One region of the Photorhabdus viridis genome, then DNA from elsewhere that is predicted to be linked to it. Evidence: predicted binding sites of a transcription regulator. Region 1 holds the regulator's gene; the other holds the start of a gene.

Region 1 (7,674 bases):
TTGATAAAATCGGGTCAATTTATTGGTATAACTGGACCATCCGGTTCAGGTAAAAGTACTCTCACCCGTTTGCTACAAAGGCTGTACGTACCTCAACATGGACAAGTTTTGATTGATAACATGGATTTAGCTATTGCTGATCCCGTCTCTTTACGCCGCAATATGAGTGTTGTACTCCAGGAAAGCATCCTGTTTTCTGGCAGCATCACCGATAACATTCGGCTGTGTAAGCCCAACGCAACAGACGAGGAAGTCTATCGTGCCGCTGAGTTAGCCGGGGCCATTGAATTTATTCAATCCCTTCCTCACGGTTTTGCGCATCCAGTTGGAGAAAAAGGAGCAAATCTTTCTGGTGGTCAAAGACAGAGAATCGCATTAGCGAGGGCGCTCCTGGTTAACCCAACTATTCTGATCCTTGATGAAGCCACCTCAGCATTGGACTATGAATCCGAAGCGGCAATCATGGCAAATATGGACGAAATATGCCGTAACAGAACAGTTATCAGCATTGCTCACAGACTCAATACAATTCGCCACGCGGATAAAATTTGTGTGTTAGATCAGGGACAAATTGTCGAATTTGGCTCGCATGACCAATTGCTCCAGCAAGGCAGCTTATACGCGCATCTGTGGCATCAACAAGTTGGCGAAAACTAAATAACAATTCAGCCAATCCTTAACAGAGACGGAATAAGTTTTGGCTGAAACTATTTCTTATTTTACTTATTTGTTCAAAAAAATATCTCAATGTAATTAAATTATTTAAATTGTTACAATAAGTTATTAAGATGTTAGACAATGAAATATCTTGATACATCTTAATTTTTAAGTTGGAGAATTCTTATGGACAGGAACCCAGTTTCTTTAAGCGTGTTAGTATTTTCAGGAGGATCTCTAACTTCTATTACTGGCCCAATAGAAATTTTAACCATTGCTGCTCGTTTAGCTAGCGCGCCGGAGCCAGAAATCAATATTGTCACACAGGATAATCAGGATGCTGTCGGACTGGGCGGTATTCGGCTAAAACCCAATAAACTGATAGGAGAGATTAAACAAACAGATATTATCCTGGTGGGTTCAATTGGGGTCCCTTATTGCGATTTCGATTTTTGTACCCAAGAAACCTTGGATTGGCTTCAAATGATGGAAGAAAAAAATATCCCTATCGTTTCCGTTAGTACAGGTTCTTTTGTACTGGCTAAAGCTAATTTACTCAATAACCGCAAAGCCACCACACACTGGCTATTTACCAACTTATTTAAGGACATGTTTCCGCAAGTACAATTACATTCAGAAATAAAAGTCACCAGCGATAACAACATTTTTTGTACTTCCGGCACCTATGAATACAATGATGTGATGATGCATATTATTGAACAGATATATGGTCAAAATACCAGAGAAGCCTGTAGCCAACTGATATTTGGTGATCTAAAAGGGGTCCCGCCGCATACTCTGGCAAGTTTTGTACCATACCGCCAGCATTCAGACACATTAATCCACAAACTACAGGATTGGATGCATTCTACTCCATCAGACATATTATCGGTCAGCGATTTGGCAGATAAAATTCATTTGTGTGAAAGGCAGATGAAGCGGCGCTTTAAAACAGCGACCGGCCAGACACCGATTCAATATATCCAGCAAATTCGGTTATCCCTGGCAAAATACTGCTTAGAAAAATCGAATAAGACTATAGAAGAAATCAGCCATGAAGTTGGCTATGAAGATACTCGCTACTTTAGAGAGTTATTTAAGAAATTGAATGGATTAACACCAATCGAGTACCGCAGAAAATACCAGTACCGTTAAAATCGGAACGCAATGGACATCCTTTACGAATAAACAGTGACACGGCTTTTTATCTTTGTCAGGCAGTAGCGATACACGGGAAGCTGGGGTATCATGGCGTGCTATATTTTATGGTATACGCCCTTTAGTAGTTGAATTTATGGCAAAAGAACAAATGGATCGCACTACTCTGGATTTGTTCGCAAATGAACGCAGACCGGGGCGCCCAAAAACCAACCCACTTTCCAGGGATGAACAGCTCAGAGTCAATAAACGTAACCAGCTTCGCCGTGATAAGGTGCGTGGTCTGCGTCGTGTGGAATTGAAAATAAATGCTGACGCAGTCGATGCGCTGAACTTTCTTGCGCAGCAACGCAATATCAGCCGCAGTGAACTCATTGAGCAAATTTTGCTGGCCCAGTTAGCAGAAAGTGATATCACTGCCTGATAGCATTGAAGGCACGAAATCACACAAATTTGACAGAATTGTCCTTGCTGTTTGGTCAGAATAGGATTTTATTTTTTTATTAATACAATCAGAATTTTTCTGCTGATTTTAACATTTTACACATACATCTCAAACGGAAATACACGAATAAAACAAGAGGTTATATAATTTTATGGCAATTATAGGTATATTCTTTGGTAGCGATACCGGCAACACAGAAAATATTGCCAAAAAAATCCAGAAAATTCTGGGTTCCGATGTTGCTGAAGTCCACGATATTGCCAAGAGCAGTAAAGAAGATATCGAACAGTTCGATATTCTGCTGCTCGGCATCCCCACCTGGTACTACGGAGAAGCTCAGTGTGACTGGGATGATTTCTTCCCTACTCTAGAAGAGATCGATTTTGACGGGAAGCTGGTTGCTCTTTTCGGTTGCGGCGATCAGGAAGATTACGCGGAATATTTCTGTGATGCGATGGGAACTATCCGTGACATTATTGAACCCCGTGGAGCAATTATTGTTGGTCACTGGCCAACGGCGGGTTATCACTTTGAAGAATCAAAAGGTCTGGCTGATGATGACCATTTTATTGGGCTGGCTATTGATGAAGACCGCCAACCAGAATTAACCGAAGAACGCGTTAATTCCTGGGCTAAACAGATCTACGAAGAGATGAGTCTGGCGGAAATTATTGCCGGATAGGAATTTACCCCGATAGGCGTATATTGTTGCAGACCATTCCTTATCAATAGTGAATACGCAGTAGGTGAGTAGTCATTCGCTTTGCTCACACTGTGGTATCGCTTTTGTCAACACTCTGCTCATATCCGCTCTTTTTATTACGAAAAATGGCAAAAAAACAACCTAAACATTATAAATAGTAAGGTTATTCCTGCGTTTTACAAATGATTATTCTGGCAAAATGTGTAATGATAGTTAAGGTTAACGTGGTTTTCATTTCCACTAGCCATGCCTATAATCATAATCTGATAACTAACTGGTACTTTTTGAAGTATCGCTAAGTTCACTTTACTGAGTAACAGGACTGAATCCGCATGACCGACAACAATAAGGCATTAAAAGATGCTGGACTTAAAGTAACACTTCCACGATTGAAAATACTGGAAGTGTTACAGGATCCTGAATACCACCACGTCAGTGCGGAAGATCTCTATAAGAAACTGATTGATAACGGTGAAGAGATTGGCCTCGCTACTGTCTATCGCGTGTTGAATCAGTTTGATGATGCCGGCATTGTCACCCGTCATAATTTTGAAGGTGGCAAATCGGTTTTTGAACTCACTCAACAACACCACCACGACCATTTGATCTGTCTGGATTGCGGTAAAGTCATTGAATTCAGTGACAAACAGATCGAAAAACGCCAAAAGAATATCGCTGAACGTTATGGGATTAAACTCTCAAACCACAGTCTTTATTTATATGGTCATTGCTCCGCAGGTAATTGCCGCGAAGACAGTAGTGCACATGACGAGAAGTAATTCATTCCTGAGCCGATAATTTTTTATCTACCTAGAGAGGGAAACCCGTCAGGGTTCCCCTCTTGCTATAACATTATCATGCCTTTACATGATCAATCCGGCTGTAACGTTGACCATCCGGACTAACAGAACGGATCAACACATTACCTTTCACTTTCGGACGTTTATAATTGTCATAAATCTTCCAGCTACTACCGCCATCAGTTGAATACTGAATAACCAACCCTGGCAAAGCAATATTGGCTTTCAGAACACCGCGTTTTACCTTAGCTCCGGGTACCGGTAGACGGTAAGCAATTCCTGCTCTATCCAGTTTAACAAGCTCACGCTGCCCTATCAGGTTAGCGAACCGGGTCCAATCACGATTCAGTGCATTTATATCAACTTTATTCGTTTCTCCTCCCTTATATTCCTGACCTAGAACATTCATCAGGAAGGTCATAACGAGCTATAACATGTTTTTCCCGAAAGTCAGAGCCAAATGATTATCCTATCTCAATCTATTACGGGACACAGCCTAGTACTACAGCCGTACTTACTTTTTTCAACAGAAAAGACACTCATAGAAAAGCTTAATTCATGCGGTTTCTCAGAGTTGTGAGCATCAAGGAAAATGCAACTTTCTGGTATCTACGGCTGTAGTACTAAATAAGATTTCATAATTATGCTCCACTTCCAACCAACCCTTGAATACCAAAAAATACAGCCTTTTCATCTAAGCGATCCGTAAAATCAGTGAGATAGGCTACAGAACCAACATTGTTCAAAAAGAAAACAAAATTTAGAAAACTTCCCTTCAATACTTGATGAAAACGCTAGGCTACAACCAGATTTCTTTAAAGAAATGACAAAAAAATGCGGCAATGGACTTTTGTTTGATATATCAAATGCTGTAATTGCACAAGAAAACACGGGAACCCCATTTAAAGAATGGCTTGATATAGAAATAAACCATCTTCACATTGGTGGTTATGCAGAAACATCATTACGTCCTGGTTTCTTAGTTGACACTCATGCACATAGAATATCTAATCTTTCATTAGAGTATTTTAATAAATTAGAAACAGAGAGTAAGGGCAACCTTACATCACTATCTGTTGAAAGAGATGATAATTTTGTATTAGGAGACTGGATTAATGACATCGAATTATGCAGACAATAGAAATTGTTACTCTTATGTTGTAACTGGAGAGTCCGCATCAGAACTACCAAAAAACAAATCAGACTCTCTATCTAAACTCATGATCTATAATATAACTAGTATATTAAACAATCCTCTGAGCAGATCTAAAGCTGAAGTTTCTTTTGAAGAAGCAGAGGAATTTATACGTTGGGCAAACAAGAGGAAATATCATCTCGACTGGAGAATATTTTCATACTTTTTATCTTTCAGACATGAAAATAAAAAAAACCTTACAGATGAAATGATTAATGATTTATTAATCTTCTCAGCAAGCCAATGGACTTATTTTGATAAAAGCGACAAAGAAGAGGTAATAATATACTCCAAAATTAAAGAAGGATATAAGTTTATAGCAAAAAAGTCAAAAAAAGCGTCAATTGCGAGAAAATTATACATAGCCAAGATTGATATTATGGATGATGGATCTCATGATAGAAGAAAAGAAATTATATATATTTGACAAGGGTATTATATTGCCATCGATAACAATGTTTAAGAGTAGAATGCTAAACATGGCAATGCAACTCATTATTACCGCACTAATATATCAATTGTCTGCAAACAATGCTGGATTTTTTTTACTATCATCACAGTTGGTTCAGATATTTGTTGTTGCCTCATGTACCTTTTTCATAGGCATTAATATAAAATCAGACATTAAAAATAAAAACTACACTTACGAAAACTACACTTGGCTTTTAATAACAGCGACGATAATAGGTTTATTAATAACTCTAATATCTGGGATATCAATACATTATTACAGTGACCATGCAGTAACAAAAAGAACAGCATTGATACTATCAATCGGCATTATACCATTATGTATATATTCTGTTAACTGTGCAATTCTAGAGTCTACAAAACAAGAAAGGTACATGGTAAAAGTCAACTTATTCAGTATATTAACAAATTTATTCGCCTTGATTGCATTATACTTATTTACTGGTGATTTAATATTTTCTATTGCTCTTGCTATCAGTATTTCAAGAGTATATATGGCCATCTCATCTTCAATCCCATTAATAAAATTTATAAAATGGAAAAAAGTTGACTTGCCTTACATTAAGGATATTGTGAATATAGGAATAAACGAAGCTTTGACATCTACATCATTAGTAATATTGATGTCTATTTTAATAAGGTTTGTCTCAACATTAATTTCAAACATAGAATTATCAAAATTATTTGTTTACATGGGGATTATGAATTACCTATTTGTCACGGGCTTTTCTGCTGTTATTTCATTGGCTTCAAATTACAGAAATGGTGAGAACAATTTTTTAAATATCGCGATAGGTACCAACTTATTTTACCTTATTATCTTTTCAGCCACCTCACCATTAATTAGTTTGATGGTATTCAACACGCTAACAGAAACAATAAACATAATAACTTGTGCATTAGTTATATTCTTTGACTTGACTTCTGTATCTATTATTAACAGAATAAGGAGCAAATCACCAAACTCAAAATCTGTATATCTTAAAGTAATTCCTATTATTACCGTTCTTGTGGTCACCTCTACATTAATTAGTCCAACATCATTCGAGATCTTATTGACTTTTGTATGCAGTAATATATTATATACGCTAATTTCATTAATATGGTATCTGCTATGGAAAAAGAAATCTTTGTTTTTAGAGAAGTTAACGTAGAAGACGCAAATAATCTCATTGTTTTTTTTAACGATTTGGATAACACATCGGAATTTATGTTGCTTGAGCCGGAAGAAAGAAAAATAAGTATTGAAGAACAGGCAGATATAATAAAAGGATTCGGAAAAGACAGGCAAATGTTAATATGTGAAGATAGCAAAAACATTGTTGGATTTATTGTTGTATCTAGAGGGGTGTTCAATAGAAACAGGCATCTGGGTTCTATTGCTCTTGGCGTAAAAAAAGAATATAGAAATAAAGGCATAGCGAGGACCCTACTCGACAAAGCACAAGATTGGTCACGGAAAAATGGAGTTAATAGACTTGAGTTAACCGTTGCAATAAAAAATACATTGGCAATAAAGCTGTATTTGTCATCAGGTTTTATTTTTTCTGGCATCAGAACTAGCTCACTATTTATAAATGGTGAACTGACAGATGAATACTATATGACTAAAGGACTATCTGAACAGTGAGAAATTCCTGTGTAAATAGTATTTTCAAATCGTCGGGGGACGCCTACATTCGATGGGAGTCAACAGCGTTCTGAAAGGAACCCTAATGGGTTCCTTTTTGATGAGACAAAATCATGCCCTTACATGATCAATCCGGCTGTAACGTTGACCATCCGGACTAATAGAACGGATCAACACATTACCTTTCACTTTCGGACGTTTATAATTGTCATAAATCTTCCAGCTACTACCGCCATCAGTTGAATACTGAATAACCAACCCTGGCAAAGCAATATTGGCTTTCAGAACACCGCGTTTTACCTTAGCTCCGGGTACCGGTAGACGGTAAGCAATTCCTGCTCTATCCAGTTTGACAAGCTCACGCTGCCCTATCAGGTTAGCGAACCGGATCCAGTCACGATTCAGTGCATCTATATCAACTTTATTCGTTTCTCCTCCCTTATATTCCTGGCCTGGAACATAATCCTGCTCCCAACCAGCCCGGTGCCATGCTCGTTCTGCCAACGGTAATAAGCGAGGATAAAGCATATATTCCATCTGCTCATCAGTACGGACGGTTTCACTCCATACTTGCCCTGACAGCCCATAAGCGCCCGGCCACGGTTTGTCACTTTT
Region 2 (7,360 bases), on a different contig from region 1:
ACTCATCATTTGTAACTGCTGGATTTTTCTGGCGTGCTTTCCTGCCGCGACCCAACCCACCCGGAACCCCGGCGCCAGGCATTTGGAAAATGAAGCACAGTGCATAAAGTTGCTTTCACTGTCCAGCGCTTTCGCCGGTACAGGCCGTTGCTGATCGAAGTAGAGTTCACCATACACATCATCTTCAATCAGTACCACTTGGTTACTGCTAAGGATATTCACCAACCGTGATTTATTTTCGGCGGACATCGTTCCGCCTAATGGATTCTGGAAGTGAGTCATTAACCAGCAGGCTTTTACCGGATATTTTTGCAGCACCTCCTCCAACGCATCTAAATCAATACCGTTTTGCGGATCGGTTTTTATTGCCACCGCTTTTAAGCGTAAACGCTCAATTGCCTGCAAAGCACCATAGAAAGCCGGCGATTCAATAACCACCCAATCACCCGGCTCAGTCACTGACTGCAAACTGAAACTCAATGATTCCATCGCACCGGCGGTAATCACAATTTCATCAGGAGAAACATGAATACCATGCATCGCATAGCGGCGCGATATGTTACGGCGTAACTTATCGTTACCCGGAGGTAAGTTGGCTAAAGCGCTGTGTGGCGCTATTCGCCTGGCGACTGCCGCTAACGCTTTGGTAAGTTTAGGCTGAATCAATAAGGATGGATCCGGGAATGCTGAACCAAAAGGAATAATCGAAGGATCTTTGCACGCTTGTAATACATCAAAAATAGAAGCGCTTATTTCCACGCTTTCGCTCAGATGTAATCGCTTTCCCCCTTTCGCCGCCGCAAATGGTTGTAAACGCTTGGTGACATAATAACCAGACTGAGGCCGGGAAGTGATCCATCCCTGACTTTCCAATAACTGATACGACTGAACAACTGTCATCAAACTCAAACCCGATAATTTCACTGACTCTCTCAAAGAAGGTAGTCTATCTCCTACCAGCCAGGTACCATCTTCAATATGTTGCAGAATTTGCTTGGCAAATTGTTCATAACGCTTCATAAGTTCAGACCTCCGTGAAAACTGTTATAGTCAATATACAGAAAATTGTCACTATTATAGTTATTTTTTTCATGCTCTACTTACCCACACACATTTCCTGCCTTTGTTCAAACTAAAAATAAGAGGTCACTATGTTTGGCTTAAGTGCTCTGGAACTGGCTAGAATTCAGTTCGCTTTTACTGTCTCCTTTCACATTATCTTTCCAGCAATCACGATTGGGCTGGCAAGTTTTTTAGCGGTACTGGAAGGATTATGGCTGAAAACCCGTCATACCGATTACAAAGAGTTATATCACTTCTGGTCGAAAATTTTTGCAGTTAACTTCGGCATGGGCGTGGTTTCCGGCCTGGTTATGGCTTATCAGTTCGGCACCAACTGGAGTTTTTTCTCCGAGTTTGCCGGTTCGATCACCGGCTCCTTGCTGACTTACGAAGTGCTGACCGCGTTCTTTCTTGAAGCGGGCTTTCTTGGCGTGATGTTATTTGGCTGGAGCCGTGTGGGTGAAAAGTTACATTTTTTCGCCACCTGTATGGTTGCGCTGGGTACTCTGATATCCACCTTTTGGATATTGGCCTCAAATAGCTGGATGCAAACCCCACAAGGCCATGAAATTATCAATAATCAGGTCGTTCCCATCGACTGGCTGGCAGTTATATTTAATCCCTCCTTTCCATACCGCCTGGCTCATATGTGTACTGCGGCATTCCTTGCCTCAGCATTCTTTGTTGCAGCTTCAGCGGCATGGCATTTATTAAAAGGCAATGACTCGACAGCAATGAAAAAAATGCTATCCATGTCGATGTGGATGATCCTGATTATTGCGCCTTTACAGGCGTTGATTGGTGATGCCCACGGTCTTAACACACTCAAGCATCAACCCGCCAAAATCGCGGCAATGGAAGGCCATTGGGAAAATCGTCCCGGCGAAGCAACTCCGCTAATCCTGTTTGGTATTCCTGATATGGAACGGGAAGAGACGCGTTATGCCGTGGAGATTCCTTATCTCGCCAGTCTAATTTTGACGCACAGCATCGATAAACAGGTTCCTGCTCTTAAAGAGTTTCCACCGGAAGATAGACCAAATGCCCTGATGGTTTTCTGGTCATTCCGAGTGATGGTTGGCTTGGGTATGCTGATGATAATTGCCGGCTGCTGGGGACTCTGGCTACGCTATAAGCAACAGCTTTACCAATCAAAACCCTTCCTGCGTTTTATGTTCTTGATGGCGCCTTCCGGCCTGATCGCCATTCTTGCCGGCTGGTTTACCACCGAGATAGGCCGTCAACCGTGGGTGGTTTACGGTCTGTTACGCACCAAAGATGCTGTATCCGCACACGGTGAGATACATATGAGCCTCAGCCTGTTGCTGTTTATCGTGGTTTATGGCTCGGTATTTGGCGTGGGTTACGCCTATATGATGAAACTTATCCGTAAAGGCCCCAAAAAGGAGTTAAAAAATGGGTATTGATCTGCCGTTAATCTGGTTCATCATCATTGTATTCAGCACCATGATGTACATTGTCATGGATGGTTTTGATCTGGGGATTGGGCTGCTCTATCCCACGATTAAAAGCGACAGCGACCGTGATTTAATGATGAACAGTGTCGCCCCCGTCTGGGATGGTAACGAAACCTGGCTAGTGCTTGGAGGCGCAGGTTTATTCGGTGCCTTTCCTCTGGCTTATGCCGTTATACTTGATGCACTGACGATCCCCCTGACATTAATGTTATTTGGCCTGATATTCCGTGGCGTCGCTTTTGAGTTTCGTTTCAAATCCGCGCCTGAACATCGTCATATCTGGGACAAAGCCTTTATCGGCGGTTCTGTGATTGCCACATTCGTTCAGGGGGTGGTGGTCGGCGCCTTTATTCAGGGGTTCCCTGTTGAAAACCGGGCTTATGCGGGTGGCTATTTTGATTGGTTCTCACCTTTCCCGCTGTTCTGTGGCTTTGGGCTTGTCGTTGCTTACGCCTTGTTAGGCTGTGGCTGGCTGATTATGAAAACCGAAGGCCATCTGCAACAGACAATGTACCGTGTAGCCCGCCCACTCATTCTTCTGATGCTGGCTATCATCGTCATTATCAGTTTGTGGACACCATTAATCCATCCGGCAATTGCGGAACGTTGGTTCAGTTTACCTAATTTATGGTTCTTCCTTCCTGTACCACTGTTAGTGGCATGGTCGGGCTGGAAACTATTGCGTTCCATCAAACGCAAAACCCATTACACACCGTTTCTGTTAGCGCTATTGCTGGTTTTCCTTGGCTACAGTGGATTAGGTATCAGTATCTGGCCTAACCTGATCCCACCGGCTATCAGTTATGAAGCAGCCGCAGCACCACCACAAAGTTTAGGTTTTATGCTGGTCGGCGCTCTGCTGATCATCCCAGTGATCCTAGTTTATACCTATTGGAGCTACTACGTTTTCCGGGGGAAAGTGAACCATGAACAAGGCTACCACTGATCAAAATATCCAACGCCCTTCCGTATGGAAACGGATAGGCTGGATGGCGGGAATCTGGCTTTGCAGTGTGATGGCTCTTTTTGCTGTCTCCACACTATTTCGCCTTCTAATGACAGCAGCAGGAATGAAATTAAAGTAATTATTAACACTATTTAATAAATTGAGCTAAAGTTTTCATCAGTATTGTAGAACGGAATCTTAACCTGATGAAAACAAGTTCAAATAACTCTCTCTTCACAAACCAAAAGTTGTTTGTAATCAACTCTATTATAAATTTATTTTTACTTCTTATACTGTTATTGATCAATAAACCGTCTATTCAAGATTTAATTCTACCGTTGCTGATAATGTTAAGCATTACAAATATATATTTCCTGATAAAAGTAGTGCATAACTCTGTTCCTGTCAAAGAGTGGCAACACTCAAGATACAAAGCAGAGATTAACGCACTGAAACAAAAAAATAGCTATTTGGATTTCCTCTGTCAAAGCCATTTCAAACTACAAAACTGTAAACTTCTTCCTGAAAAACTACAGGAGATTTTTTCTCATCTCAATCGCCTGATCCCTTTCTGTGAAGCCAAAATCATCTTTTATCCATCACAACAAGAATATTGCTTCCGCAATCCCCACCAATGCCCCTATTTCGATATGCCTCTGATTATGAGATGGAATCTGAATGATAATATTGATAACTATGGGACACTCTGGATAAAAACACACAGAAATAGTGACTTAACCCCCGATGAAAAAAGCCTGGTTCAGAATGTGGTTGCCTTAATGACGAATAAACTGTTAGGGGAAAACCAAATCCAGTGCCGCCATCAAAGTATTTTAGCAGCAGAAAGGGCAGCTATTTCCCGTGAACTCCATGATTCAATTGCCCAATCGCTCTCTTTCCTTAAAATTCAGGTTAATTGCCTGTATATCAGTAGTGATAACTTATCCAAGCAAAGTTTAACTTCGCTCAATATGATTAAAGATGAGTTGAATATCGCTTACCGCCAGCTAAGAGAATTATTGGCAACTTTTAGGAACGAGCAGCCTCAATGTAATCTGCAAGAATCTTTACAGATGTTGGTTAATGAGTTTAACCACCGTCTGGGCTTCAATATTGAATTCAATTACCGTCTGACACATCAGCACATCCCTGACAGTTACTGTAAACATTTAATACAAATCATCCGGGAGTGTCTAAACAATTGCTACAAGCATTCCAATGCAAACTGGATCAGTATCCGTATCTATCCTATTGATGACAAAATCATTGCTGTTGTCAGTGACAATGGTCGGGGCATCAATCTAAATGCAATTGATAAAAACAGATTTGGACTGGCTATTATGCAAGACAGAGTCAAGCTCATCGGTGGACAATTACAGATAAAAAACCGTAAAAATGGTGGTACAGAAATAGAAATTCAATTATCACCGGACTGAAAAAGACAGATAAATCAAATTACTGGCATCAGAGCAACTTATTGAATGATAATGATTAGCATTTGTGTTAATTACTGTTACACTGCATTTTGCTTTATCAGATCATTACCTTCGATAAATTTTCCAGAGGAATTTTACGTGGCTAATAAAACAATTGAAGAGAAAAATATTTACCGCCCTGCACCACCGAGACTTGTTCAGGTAAAAAAAATTTTCGACGTCACCCCCAATATGCGCAGCATTACTTTCGAAAGTGAAAACCTGGACACTTATCCCACCGAATGCGAAGGTGGGCTGGTAAAAATATTCTTACCTCTTCCGGGACAGATCAAACCGATCTTACCCACTTTATCCCCAGAAGGCCCAATATGGCCGACAAAAGAGCTGCGCCCGGTTACCCGTGCTTACACCGTTCGGGCTCTGCGTTCCGAACAAAAAGAGATCGATATTGAGTTCGCACTGCATGACCATGGTGGTCCAGCGGTGGAATTTGCTCACAGAGCCAAAATCGGTGACTGGATCGGTATCACTAACCCTGGAGGTCCTGATCCATTACTGCCAAAAGCCAGCAACTATTATATGGCTGGCGACCCAAGTTCCCTGCCTGCAATTGCGGCGCTATTGGAAACAATAAAACCAGACGCTGCCGGGCAGGTGATTATCCGCGTCGAAAGTGAACAGGATATTCAGGAGTTGAAAAAACCAGAGGGAATAACAATCCACTGGATTACCGGCGGTGTTGAAGTGACTGACAAGATGGTATCCACGTTCAAATCCTGGTCATTACCAACAGAAGATGTCACTTTCTGGCTTGCCGGTGAAGATAAGATGGTAAAAGCGATTCGTCGCTACGTTCGCCGTGAAAAAGGTTATGAACGCCACCAGTTATATGCTATCCCTTACTGGCGACATGGCTTTAATGAGGAAGGTTATCACGAGCTGCGCCATGAAGTGATGGATAGCTTTGCGCTATGATTAGCGCATAATTTCAGCCAGTCATAATAGGCAGAAGATCACGCCGGGAAATTTTTTCAGGAATCTTGACGGTGTGATCTATATCACGAGAATGATCTACAACCATTAGGATATTAGATAGTTAATCTCAAATTTGTACCTATCAGGTCAATCAATGAAATTGTCCGGTTAAGTTTAACGCGGCCATAATGGCAACAAAAATCTCTAATTGGACTTTCCCTTTTTCAGCATTCAGTACAGTTTTTCTTGTGACGCCTAAAAGTTCAGCAACTTCAGCTTGAGTCAGATCATTGTTTAGTCGAGCTTGTTTCAAGCGTCCTCCCAATTCTTCTGCAATTGCTGAAGCTGTTCTTTCATGTGAAATCATAACATCCCCAAAATGGCACATTAAAATTATTAATAGCTATAATGGATATTTATTAGCACATTATAACATAACTGTAACATGATTTTTTAATGTCACTTTAATCGAATATTATGCGCTATTATGATTATAATGTCCTATAAATAGAACATTATAAATCATGTTGATTTGGCTTGGATTAACGGTAGGAACTGAAATAAGGAGAACATAACTCTATGATCACCCCCGTTTTTACAACACTGATTTTGATTAATAGTGGACGTAGATTTGGATAAATACCTTTGATTGCTCCATTAGCGGTGACTGCTCCCCGCCGTAAAAAACGGCGAGGCTTCCCACTTCTCAGGCCGCAACCGTTGGTGCAACGGATTTACGCAGGCCTCCATGAGCAGAGACGACGTGTCCCGCCGCCTGTCATTCAACTATCCCTTTTTGCCGGATGTTGATCGCCGCATTGATGTCACGGTCATGTTCTACCGCGCATTCAGGGCATTGCCAGTGCCGTTTATGCAGCGGCATTTCCGACATCTTGCCACCACAACAATGACACCTTCTGGAACTCGCATACCACTGATCGAGTTTCACCACATAAACGCCTTTTTGTTCCGCTTTGTATTCCAGCCTGCATCCCCAATAGCACGGACAAGTCTGTGATTTTTCATCATGTTTGCCGTTTTCAGCGTCTCCACAATGATCGCTTGGTTTTCGTCAATCAGCGTACGGGAAAGCTTATGCTGAAAATCGGCTCTGGCGTTGACTACGTGTTCATGGCACCTGGCTACCTGTAACCGCGCTTTCGCCCGGTTAGCACTTCCTTTTTCCTTTCGGGATAAGGCTTTCACCCGATACGTTGATCTGTCGTTGTGAAGACGTACATTTAAAAGAGCTTGAATCATTTCAGGATTGGAATAGTGCAAAAATGGCAACACGGTAAGGGACTTGATCATTTTTAACAAAACAGCGCTGATCCCGTTACAGCTGCACTGCACAAAGAAATTCGTGACATATATCACATTTTCAAGATTGATCGGAAATTAGCCAACCAAACAAACGAGACACCGTAAATTTTTTGTTATATTTTACTCTCTCTTAGGTCACC

The links. Region 1 encodes Fur, which represses iron uptake genes when iron is present. Its sites were predicted from a motif close to ATAATAATGAGAACNACTATCAA; they were not measured.
Region 2: a site for Fur is predicted at 4,968-4,990, ahead of ABR397_RS15885 (siderophore-interacting protein). Genes of this name have one in related genera too.

Annotation. Positions count from the first base shown of each region.
Region 1 is NZ_JBEJZY010000010.1:76,064-83,737, reverse strand. Features, by position in the region: gene ABR397_RS06060 (type I secretion system permease/ATPase) at 1-657, shown strand, start outside; gene ABR397_RS06055 (GlxA family transcriptional regulator) at 844-1,812, shown strand; gene ybfE (LexA regulated protein) at 1,952-2,239, shown strand; gene fldA (flavodoxin FldA) at 2,412-2,942, shown strand; gene fur (ferric iron uptake transcriptional regulator) at 3,296-3,742, shown strand; partial or broken gene ABR397_RS06035 (chitobiase/beta-hexosaminidase C-terminal domain-containing protein) at 3,819-4,160, opposite strand; partial or broken gene ABR397_RS06030 (multinuclear nonheme iron-dependent oxidase) at 4,509-4,904, shown strand; gene ABR397_RS06025 (hypothetical protein) at 4,879-5,385, shown strand; gene ABR397_RS06020 (MATE family efflux transporter) at 5,354-6,583, shown strand; gene ABR397_RS06015 (GNAT family N-acetyltransferase) at 6,544-7,059, shown strand; gene ABR397_RS06010 (beta-N-acetylhexosaminidase) at 7,171-7,674, opposite strand, start outside.
Region 2 is NZ_JBEJZY010000036.1:45,826-53,185, forward strand. Features, by position in the region: gene ABR397_RS15860 (aminotransferase-like domain-containing protein) at 1-1,020, opposite strand, end outside; gene ABR397_RS15865 (cytochrome ubiquinol oxidase subunit I) at 1,152-2,489, shown strand; gene cydB (cytochrome d ubiquinol oxidase subunit II) at 2,479-3,486, shown strand; gene ABR397_RS15875 (DUF2474 domain-containing protein) at 3,467-3,625, shown strand; gene ABR397_RS15880 (histidine kinase) at 3,873-4,922, shown strand; gene ABR397_RS15885 (siderophore-interacting protein) at 5,061-5,897, shown strand; gene ABR397_RS15890 (helix-turn-helix transcriptional regulator) at 6,049-6,264, opposite strand; partial or broken gene ABR397_RS15895 (RNA-guided endonuclease TnpB family protein) at 6,604-7,100, opposite strand.